Regions from separate parts of the Arthrobacter sp. FW306-07-I genome, predicted to be linked through region 2. Evidence: riboswitches for the same ligand, from Rfam matches in the RefSeq annotation. Region 2 holds a riboswitch; the other holds the start of a gene.
What was found. A riboswitch is a leader RNA that binds a small molecule or an ion and turns the genes downstream of it on or off. The one in region 2 is predicted to bind thiamine pyrophosphate.
Positions count from the first base shown of each region.

Region 1: another riboswitch for thiamine pyrophosphate. It lies ahead of thiD (bifunctional hydroxymethylpyrimidine kinase/phosphomethylpyrimidine kinase); the one in region 2 lies ahead of LFT46_RS18840 (ECF transporter S component).

Region 1 is NZ_CP084550.1:2,532,412-2,536,616, reverse strand. Features, by position in the region: gene LFT46_RS11725 (Rne/Rng family ribonuclease) at 1-1,742, shown strand, start outside; TPP riboswitch at 1,918-2,015, shown strand; gene thiD (bifunctional hydroxymethylpyrimidine kinase/phosphomethylpyrimidine kinase) at 2,023-3,543, shown strand; gene rplU (50S ribosomal protein L21) at 3,880-4,188, shown strand.
Region 2 is NZ_CP084550.1:4,042,976-4,047,180, reverse strand. Features, by position in the region: gene LFT46_RS18850 (glycosyltransferase) at 1-40, opposite strand, end outside; gene LFT46_RS18845 (iron-containing redox enzyme family protein) at 37-1,092, opposite strand; TPP riboswitch at 1,373-1,513, shown strand; gene LFT46_RS18840 (ECF transporter S component) at 1,580-2,203, shown strand; gene LFT46_RS18835 (ABC transporter ATP-binding protein) at 2,203-3,750, shown strand; gene LFT46_RS18830 (energy-coupling factor transporter transmembrane component T family protein) at 3,747-4,205, shown strand, end outside.

The DNA.
Region 1 (4,205 bases), 1.5 Mb from region 2:
AGCGCATCCTCAAAGACCGCCTGCCCGAGCACGCCGGCGTCATTGTTCGCACTGCCGCCGAGGGCGCTTCCGAGGAAGAGCTCACGCACGACATCAACAGGCTGCGGGCCCAGTGGGAAGGCATCGAAAGCCAGTCGGCCTCCACCAAGATCCTGGCCCCCGAACTGCTCTACGGCGAGCCGGACCTGACCATCAAGGTGGTCCGCGACGTCTTCAACGAGGACTTCTCCAAGCTCATCGTCTCGGGCGAGGAAGCCTGGGACACCATCGAGGCCTACGTAACCTACGTGGCCCCGGACCTGGTGGGCCGCCTCGAGAAGTGGACCAAGGACCAGGACATCTTCTCCGCTTGGCGCATCGACGAGCAGATCCACAAGGCCCTCGAACGGAAGGTCTTCCTTCCCTCGGGCGGCTCCCTGGTGATCGATCGCACCGAGGCAATGACCGTGGTGGACGTCAACACCGGCAAGTTCACCGGCAGCGGTGGCAACCTCGAGGAAACCGTCACCAAGAACAACCTCGAAGCTGCCGAGGAAGTGGTACGCCAGCTGCGGCTGCGCGACATCGGCGGCATTATCGTGATCGACTTCATCGACATGGTGCTCGAATCCAACCGCGACCTGGTGCTGCGCCGCCTGGTGGAATGCCTGGGCCGCGACCGGACCAAGCACCAGGTTGCCGAAGTGACCTCTCTCGGCCTGGTCCAGATGACCCGCAAGCGCATGGGCACCGGGCTCCTGGAAGTCTTCGGCGAGCAGTGCGAGGCCTGCGCCGGCCGCGGCGTGGTGACCCACGACGATCCCGTGGAGCACCGCAGGGCCAATGTCGTGGCCGCCGAGCACCACCACGTCCAGCGCAATGACAACCGGCCCGAAGCCCGGCCGGAAGCCCACCGCACCGAAAGCCAGCGGACCGACAACAACCAGCCGGGCGCACGTTCCGAACGAAAGCGGCGGCGCGGACGCAACGGCCAGCAGCCCGAGGCCGCTCCGGCTCCTGCCGTCCAGGTCCACACCGTCCACCCGGACCCTACGGACGCTGAGCGGCATGCCAAGGCAGAAGCAACCCGCCTTGCCCTGGCCAACATCGCCGCTGCTGCCCACGCCGCCCACCTGCACGACGAAGAGGTGGCGGCAACCCGGCAGGTGCCCGCCGCCCCGCCTGCGCCGGCTCCGGCGGAGGAGAAACACGACGCCGACGCCCCCACGCGTCCGGCGGCTGTCCTGACATTCGGTGGCGAGGAAGTCCCGCTTCCGTTCGTGGAGCATGCGGAGGAGCAGCAGCCCAAGCCGGCTCTCACCTTGGACCGGCTCGCTGAAGCGTTCGCCCACCTGGGCCAGCCGGCGTCGTCCGTGGAGGACGCTCCGGCCAGGACCGCGGAGGTGCCGCAGGCAGCCGAACCGTCCGCACCGGCACCGGCCACGCCGGAATCAGGGGCTGAAGCCGGGGGAGCGGAAGCCCGCACCGCGGTGGAAGTTCCAGGCGAAAAGGACTATTCGGACCACACGCTGGAACAGTCCCGGCAGCGCCGTCCGCGGCGCCACCGGGGTGCCAGCCGTGCGCAGGGTGCCGCCAACGAGACCGCCGTCCAGCACCACGAAAACGTCCAGTCGACTGCCGGAGGCCATTCGCACGCGGCCAAGGCCCCGGAAATGGATAAGGCACAGGCCACCGCCGAACCGGGCAAGGCGGCAGCGGAACCGATTATCCTCGGCGTCGGCGTCCCGGCTTCGGAGCTGTAAGCCGGAAGCCCCGGACAGGCAACAAAGACACATTCAGGAGTCCCCGCTTTGTGGACGGTTCCCCGGTGAATGACACGGGGAACAGTCCCAGGGCGGGGACTCCTGCGTGCGGCACCCACCCCTTTGCGGCAGGTGCTGTCACCTTTCCTGGGAATACGCCCCAGCGGCTAGGCTGGAAACCGACACGGGGTGCCGCGCAAAAGGCCGGCTGAGATCCACACCCGTTGAACCTGTCCGGCTAGTACCGGCGAAGGGATGTCTCTTGTCTTCAACCCTTTCCATGCCCCTGCCAGCTGCATTCGATGCACCCACTGCGTTGCCGGCAGGCCGTGACGTTCCACGCGTCCTCTCCATCGCGGGCTCGGACCCGTCAGGCGGAGCGGGCATCCAGGCAGACCTTAAGAGCATCGCCGCGCATGGCGGCTATGGCATGGCCGCCATCACCGCCCTCACAGCCCAGAACACCCAGGGCGTGCAGGCCGTGCACGTTCCTCCGGCCGCTTTCCTGGCCCAGCAGCTGGATGCCGTCAGCGACGACATCAACATCGACGCCGTCAAGATCGGCATGCTGGGTGACAGGGAAGTGATCCGCACTGTGCGCGGCTGGCTCGAAAAGGTGCGTCCCGACGTCGTGGTTCTCGATCCGGTGATGGTTGCCACCAGCGGCGACCGGCTGCTGAAGGAATCGGCGGAAGCGGCACTTCGGGAACTGCTGCCCCTTGCCCACCTCATCACCCCCAACCTGCCCGAGCTTGCCATGCTGATGGGCGCTGCCCCTGCGGAGAGCTGGGATGAGGCGCTGGCCCAGGGCAGGCGCCTGGCCGATGCCACCGGGGCCACAATCCTGGTCAAGGGCGGGCACCTGGCGGGGGAGCGCTGTCCGGACGCTCTGGTCAACACCGCGGGCCTGCTCGGGGAGGAGATAGTGGAAGTCCCGGGACCCCGTATTGCCACCCGCAACAGCCACGGCACGGGATGCTCCCTTTCCTCCGCAATGGCAACCGTGCAGGCACGCCTGGGCGACTGGGAAGCAACACTGCGGACCGTCAAGCCCTGGCTGGCCGGCGCCCTCGAGAACTCGGGCCAGCTGTCAGTGGGCCGGGGGAACGGGCCAGTGCACCACTTCCACCATCTGCGGCCGGCACTGCAGGAAGGCGGCTTCGCGGCCCGGCTATGGACGGAAGCCCAACAGGACCTCGACGACATCTACGCGCTTGACTTCATCCGCGGCCTGGCCGCGGGAGACCTGGCCGAGAAGGACTTCGCCTACTACCTGGCCCAGGACGCCCTTTACCTCAACGGGTACTCCCGCGTTCTGGCCCGCACCAGCGCCCTGGCCCCCTCGGAGGCCGAACAATTGTTCTGGGCAGGATCGGCCCAGAATTGCCTCGAAGTGGAAACGGAACTCCACCGCTCCTGGCTCAGCACACGGCCGGTCCAGGGCGGCCTGGGCCCCGTCACCAAGGCCTACGTTGACCACCTCACAGCAGCATCGGCGTCGGGCAGCTACGCAGTCCTGGCGGCAGCCGTCCTGCCCTGCTTCTGGCTCTACGCCGAGGTGGGCAGGAAGCTGCACTCCCAGTTCCTTTCCAGCTGTGAGCCTGAAGGGCACGCCTACGCGGCGTGGCTGCGCACCTACGCCGACGAGGGCTTCGCCGAAGCCACCCGCCGGGCCATCGCCATCGTGGATGGGGCGGGGCGGAAAGCGTCGGACCATGAAAGAGCAGCGATGGTCACCGCGTTCAAGCAGTCCTGCCGCTTGGAAGTGGAATTCTTCGACGCGCCGAGACTTCATTCCTGACCGCTGCCGGCAGCGCCGCCGCTATGATGGAGTGGCATGGTTGCGGTGCTGCCCGCCGGGTTTGTGGTTACTACCACAGCGGGGCCGCCGGAACCAGCCTCATTTGCGGCCGTGGACGGATTTAGCGTATTCTGGATCTTCGGTGCTTACGCCAACACTTGGGTTATGACCCTGGGGCATTCTGCTGTGTATAACAAGCGGACTGCTCCACCGGGACGGCTCACGGATTTCCCCGGGGAATCCACGGCGTTGAGGCACAGCGGGATCCCAGCCAATTTCCGAGCCGGGTGCCGCACGCAAATTTTGTAATAAACGTCGAGAGAAGTGAGTTCCCAAGTGGTGTACGCGATTGTCCGCGCAGGCGGCCGCCAAGAGAAGGTTTCCGTTGGAGACTTCGTTACCCTGAACCGCGTCGCCGGTGGAGCCGGCAGCACCATCGAGCTGCCCGCACTGCTCCTGGTTGACGGTGACAAAGTCACCTCCGCCGCCGCTGACCTGGCCAAGGTAACTGTTACGGCTGAAATCCTCCAGGACCTCCGTGGTCCTAAGATTGTCATCCAGAAGTACAAGAACAAGACCGGCTACAAGAAGCGCCAGGGTCACCGCCAGGAACTGACCAAGGTCAAGATCACCGGCATCAAGTAACCCACCGGTTACTGTTC
Region 2 (4,205 bases):
CCCTTGCCCCGGGAGCGACTGCCGCGGGCGCGGCTGTCACGCTGCCGCCGGTACGGCCGCCCGGAGCGATGTCTGCCCGGCTTCCCAGGACGACATCAGGTGGGCGGTAAGGCGGCTGTCGATGGCCATGACCGCCGTCGCCCCGAACAGGACATCGGCAAGCAGTTGCGGTTCGGCTTCCACCAGGCCGCCGGCGAGGTCCCGTCCCGCAATCTGTTCGTGCACGGCGTCGGCCTCCACGTGCTCGTCAAAGTAGTGCGTGATGTCAGGGCCGAAGCCGTGCCGGCGGAATCCGTTGCCGTAGAAGCGGTTGGGCTGCGAGGAGGTCATTTCGTAGATGGCGAGGTGCCCGGTGATGGCACCGCGGAGCCGGCGGTTCAGGCCGCAGAGCGACATGAGGTTGACGGAAGCCAGGGAGATTGCCGGGACCGTGTCCACGTAGGCGCCGTAGCTGTCATCCAGGCCCAGGCCTCGCATGGTCCGGGCGAACAGCGCGCTGTGCATCCGCTCAGGCCGGCCGCCGCCGTATTCGTCCGCCTGGATTTCCACCAGGGCCGCCTTCGGCCTGCCGCTGAGCCGCGGAATGGCCCAGGTGTGCGGGTCGGCTTCCTTCAGCTGGTACATGGATTTGTGGACCAGGAACTCCTTGAGCTGGTCCAGGGTGGCTTTCCGGGCCACGTAGCGGGACAGGCTGGGGCCGGTGTCCGTGGCGGCCAGGCCGAAGAGGACGTCGGCAACGGCGTCACTGGTCATGGCAATTCCGTCGGGCAGTTCGAAGTTTCCTGCCGCCTCCTTGGCGGCAGCGCGCAGTGCCGCTTCGAAGGGTTCCTCGATCAGCCGCCGGACCCTGATCAGCGCAGGCTCCCACTCCCAGCTGTCTGAAACGCCGTCCAGTCCGGAGTAATGGAGTTCGTAAAGGCAGAATAGTGCGAGTTGAATGTCCTCGTCGGCAATGATGTCGCCGGTTCCGGCCAGCTGCCGCACCATCAGGGAGTACAGCCCATCCAGGCCCGGCCCCGCGGCGTCCGGAGCCTGCGCCAGGACTTTGAACAGTGCGCTGCTGACGGGGCCTCTGGTTTCCGGGATTCTCATGGTGCTCCTTGGTCTGCCGCGCTGCTGACGGGAACGAACGCGGGGCCGACCATGGTGAGTCCCATGTGCCCGTACTCCTCGAAACCCGGGAGACAACATGGTAAGCATGATTACTAATAAAAGCTAAGCGCGCTTATTTCCATGCCTCGCGCCACCACGCACGGCCGGTCACATCCTGTCCGGTTGGCGCCCGCAGCCCTCAATCCAGCGCCGTTCGGTGTAAACTGGACCACGCCCGGATGGGCAAATCAAAAGCCTTACCCAAACCAAAAAGCAACACTAAAAACGACAGGGGAGCGCCGCCGTCGGGCATCCTGGCTAAAGCCGGGCACCGCAGGTGGGCGCTGAGAGTGCGGACAGCCGCAGACCCTCGAACCTGATCCGGTTAGTACCGGCGCAAGGGAGTCGAGTTCTCAAAGTGTCGCGGCTGCACGGCAACGGGCCGTCAGCCGGTCCACTTTCCCCTCCTGTTTCCCAGGAGGATCACATGAGCACTGCAGCAATCAAGAAGACCACCAGCAGGTCCTGGCGCGTCGTGGACATCGTGGTGGCCGCGCTGGTGGCCATCGCCGGCGGCGTCATCTTCTGGGCATGGGACCAAGGCGCGGCAGCACTGTCCGCCCCCATGAACGCGGCCTACCCGCCGCTCACCGGTCTGCTGGCCGGCGGATGGATGATTCCGGGCGTGCTGGGCATGCTCATCATCCGCAAGCCGGGCGCGGCGCTGTTCTGCGAGACCGTGGCCGCCACCGGAGAGCTGCTTATGGGCTCGCAGTACGGCGCCTCGGTCCTGTTCTCGGGGTTAATCCAGGGCCTGGGTGCGGAGATCATCTTCATCATCTTCGCCTACCGCAAGTTCAACCTGCCCGTCTCCCTGCTGGCAGGCGCCGCGGCCGGCTTCTTCTGCGGCCTGAATGACTCGTTCGCGCCGTGGGGCTGGAACATCGCCTACTCAGGTGCGGACAAGTTCGCCTACATCGTCCTCGCCACGATATCCGGCGCCGTCCTGGCCGGAGGCCTGTCCTGGCTCGCCACCCGCGGCCTGGCCCGCACCGGCGTATTGAGCTCCTTCGCGTCCCGCAGGGCTGCCACGGAGCCAGTCTTCTCCTGATGGCACCCTCCCAGGGCGCAGCCGGCGCCGTCCGCCCCGCGGCGGTCACTGCCCGCGGCTGGGGCTGGCGGCATGCCGGCAGGGCCAGGCCCGCCGTCCATGCCCTTGACCTGGACATCAGCCCCGGCGAGCGGGTGCTGCTGCTGGGCCCCTCGGGCGCCGGAAAGTCGACGCTCCTGCATGCGCTGGCCGGCGTACTGGGAGACATTGACGACGACGGCGAGGCGGGCGACGCCGACGAGTCGGGTTCGCTGCTGGTTGACGGCGCTGTGCCCCGCTCCCAGCGCGGCCGCGCCGGCCTGATGCAGCAGGACCCGGAGACGCAGGTGGTCCTGTCGCGGGTGGGGGACGATGTCGCGTTCGGAGCCGAGAACCTTGCCGTGCCGCGTGACGCCATCTGGGCGCGCGTGCACGAGGCGCTTGCCGACGTCGGACTGTCCCACCTCCCGCTGGACCACCCGACGTCGGCCCTGTCCGGCGGGCAAAAGCAGCGCCTGGCGCTGGCGGGGATCCTGGCCATGCGCCCGGGGCTGATCCTGCTGGATGAGCCCACCGCCAACCTGGACCCGGACGGGGTGCTGGAAGTCCGCGACGCCGTGGCGCGCTGCCTGGACAAGACCGGGGCCACCCTGGTGGTGGTGGAGCACCGGGTGTCGGTGTGGAAGGACCTGGTGGACCGGATCGTGGTCCTGCAGCCGGGCTCCGCCTCCGAGCCCGCCGTGCTCTTGGACGGGCCGCCGGACCGGGTACTCAGTGAGGCGCGCACCATGCTCGCCGCGGCGGGGGTGTGGGTTCCCGGCTACGTCCCGGCCACCCGTGCCCGGGCTGCGGTGCAGGCGCCGGGAACGGGGAATCTCCTGCTGGCGGCCGAACAGCTGGGTGTTTCCCGCGAACGACCCCGCCGCAAGGGCTTCCGCAGGATCCCGCCCGTCCCCGTCCAGGAAGGCGTGGCCGCGCAGGTCCGCGCCGGGCAGGCCCTGGCCATCACCGGTCCCAACGGCGCCGGCAAGTCGACCTTCGCGCTGACCCTTGCCGGCCTCCTGGAGCCGGTCTCCGGAAAAGTCTCCGCCACCCTGGACCTCAGCCGGGGTGCGGGCATCGACCCGTTCCGGTGGAAGGCCGAGCAATTGATTTCCCGCGTAGGGACGGTGTTCCAGGAGCCTGAGCACCAGTTCGTGACCGGCAAAGTGCTGGATGAGCTGCGCTTTGGCCCCCGGCACCTGGGCCATGGTGAGGACCGGGTTGACGAGCTGCTGGAGCGGCTGCGGCTCACCCAGCTGGTGGATGCGAACCCGTACACGCTCTCCGGCGGTGAAAAGCGGCGGCTGTCCGTGGCCACCGTCCTTGCCGCCAGCCCCCGGGTCCTGGTCCTTGACGAGCCCACCTTCGGGCAGGATGCCAACACCTGGGCCGAGTTGGCCTCGTTCCTGTCCGAGCTGCTTGATGCCGGAACGGCGGTGGTTTCGGTGACCCATGATGCCGAATTCACTGAGGCGCTGGGCGGCGAGGAGCTGCGGATGGTGGCTGCGGAAACGGTGGCGCCATGAGGCAGCAACTCACCCTCAGCGGCAACCGGGCCGTGCTCACCCGCGCCAACCCGCTCAGCAAATTCGCGGCGGTCCTGCTCATCACCGCCGTCCTTGCCCTGTCCATCGACTGGGTCTCGGCATCCGTGGCGTTGGTCTTCGAGCTTCTGCTCTTTCCCCTGGCCGGGCTCACCCTGTCCCTGCTGTGGCAGCGGGGCTGGCCGCTGATCCTCGCGGCCGCCATAGGCGGTTGGAGCACGTCCATCCTGGCGCCGGACAGCGGCAGGATCCTGCTCGACGCCGGCATCTGGACCATGAGCGAAGGTTCCCTTCAGCTGGGGATCGGCTTCCTCCTGCGCGGCTTTGCCATCGCCCTTCCGGCGGTGCTCCTGATGAGCTGCACTGATCCCACGGACCTTGCCGATGCGCTGGCGCAGAAAGCGCGCCTGCCGCACCGGTTTGTCCTGGGAACTCTC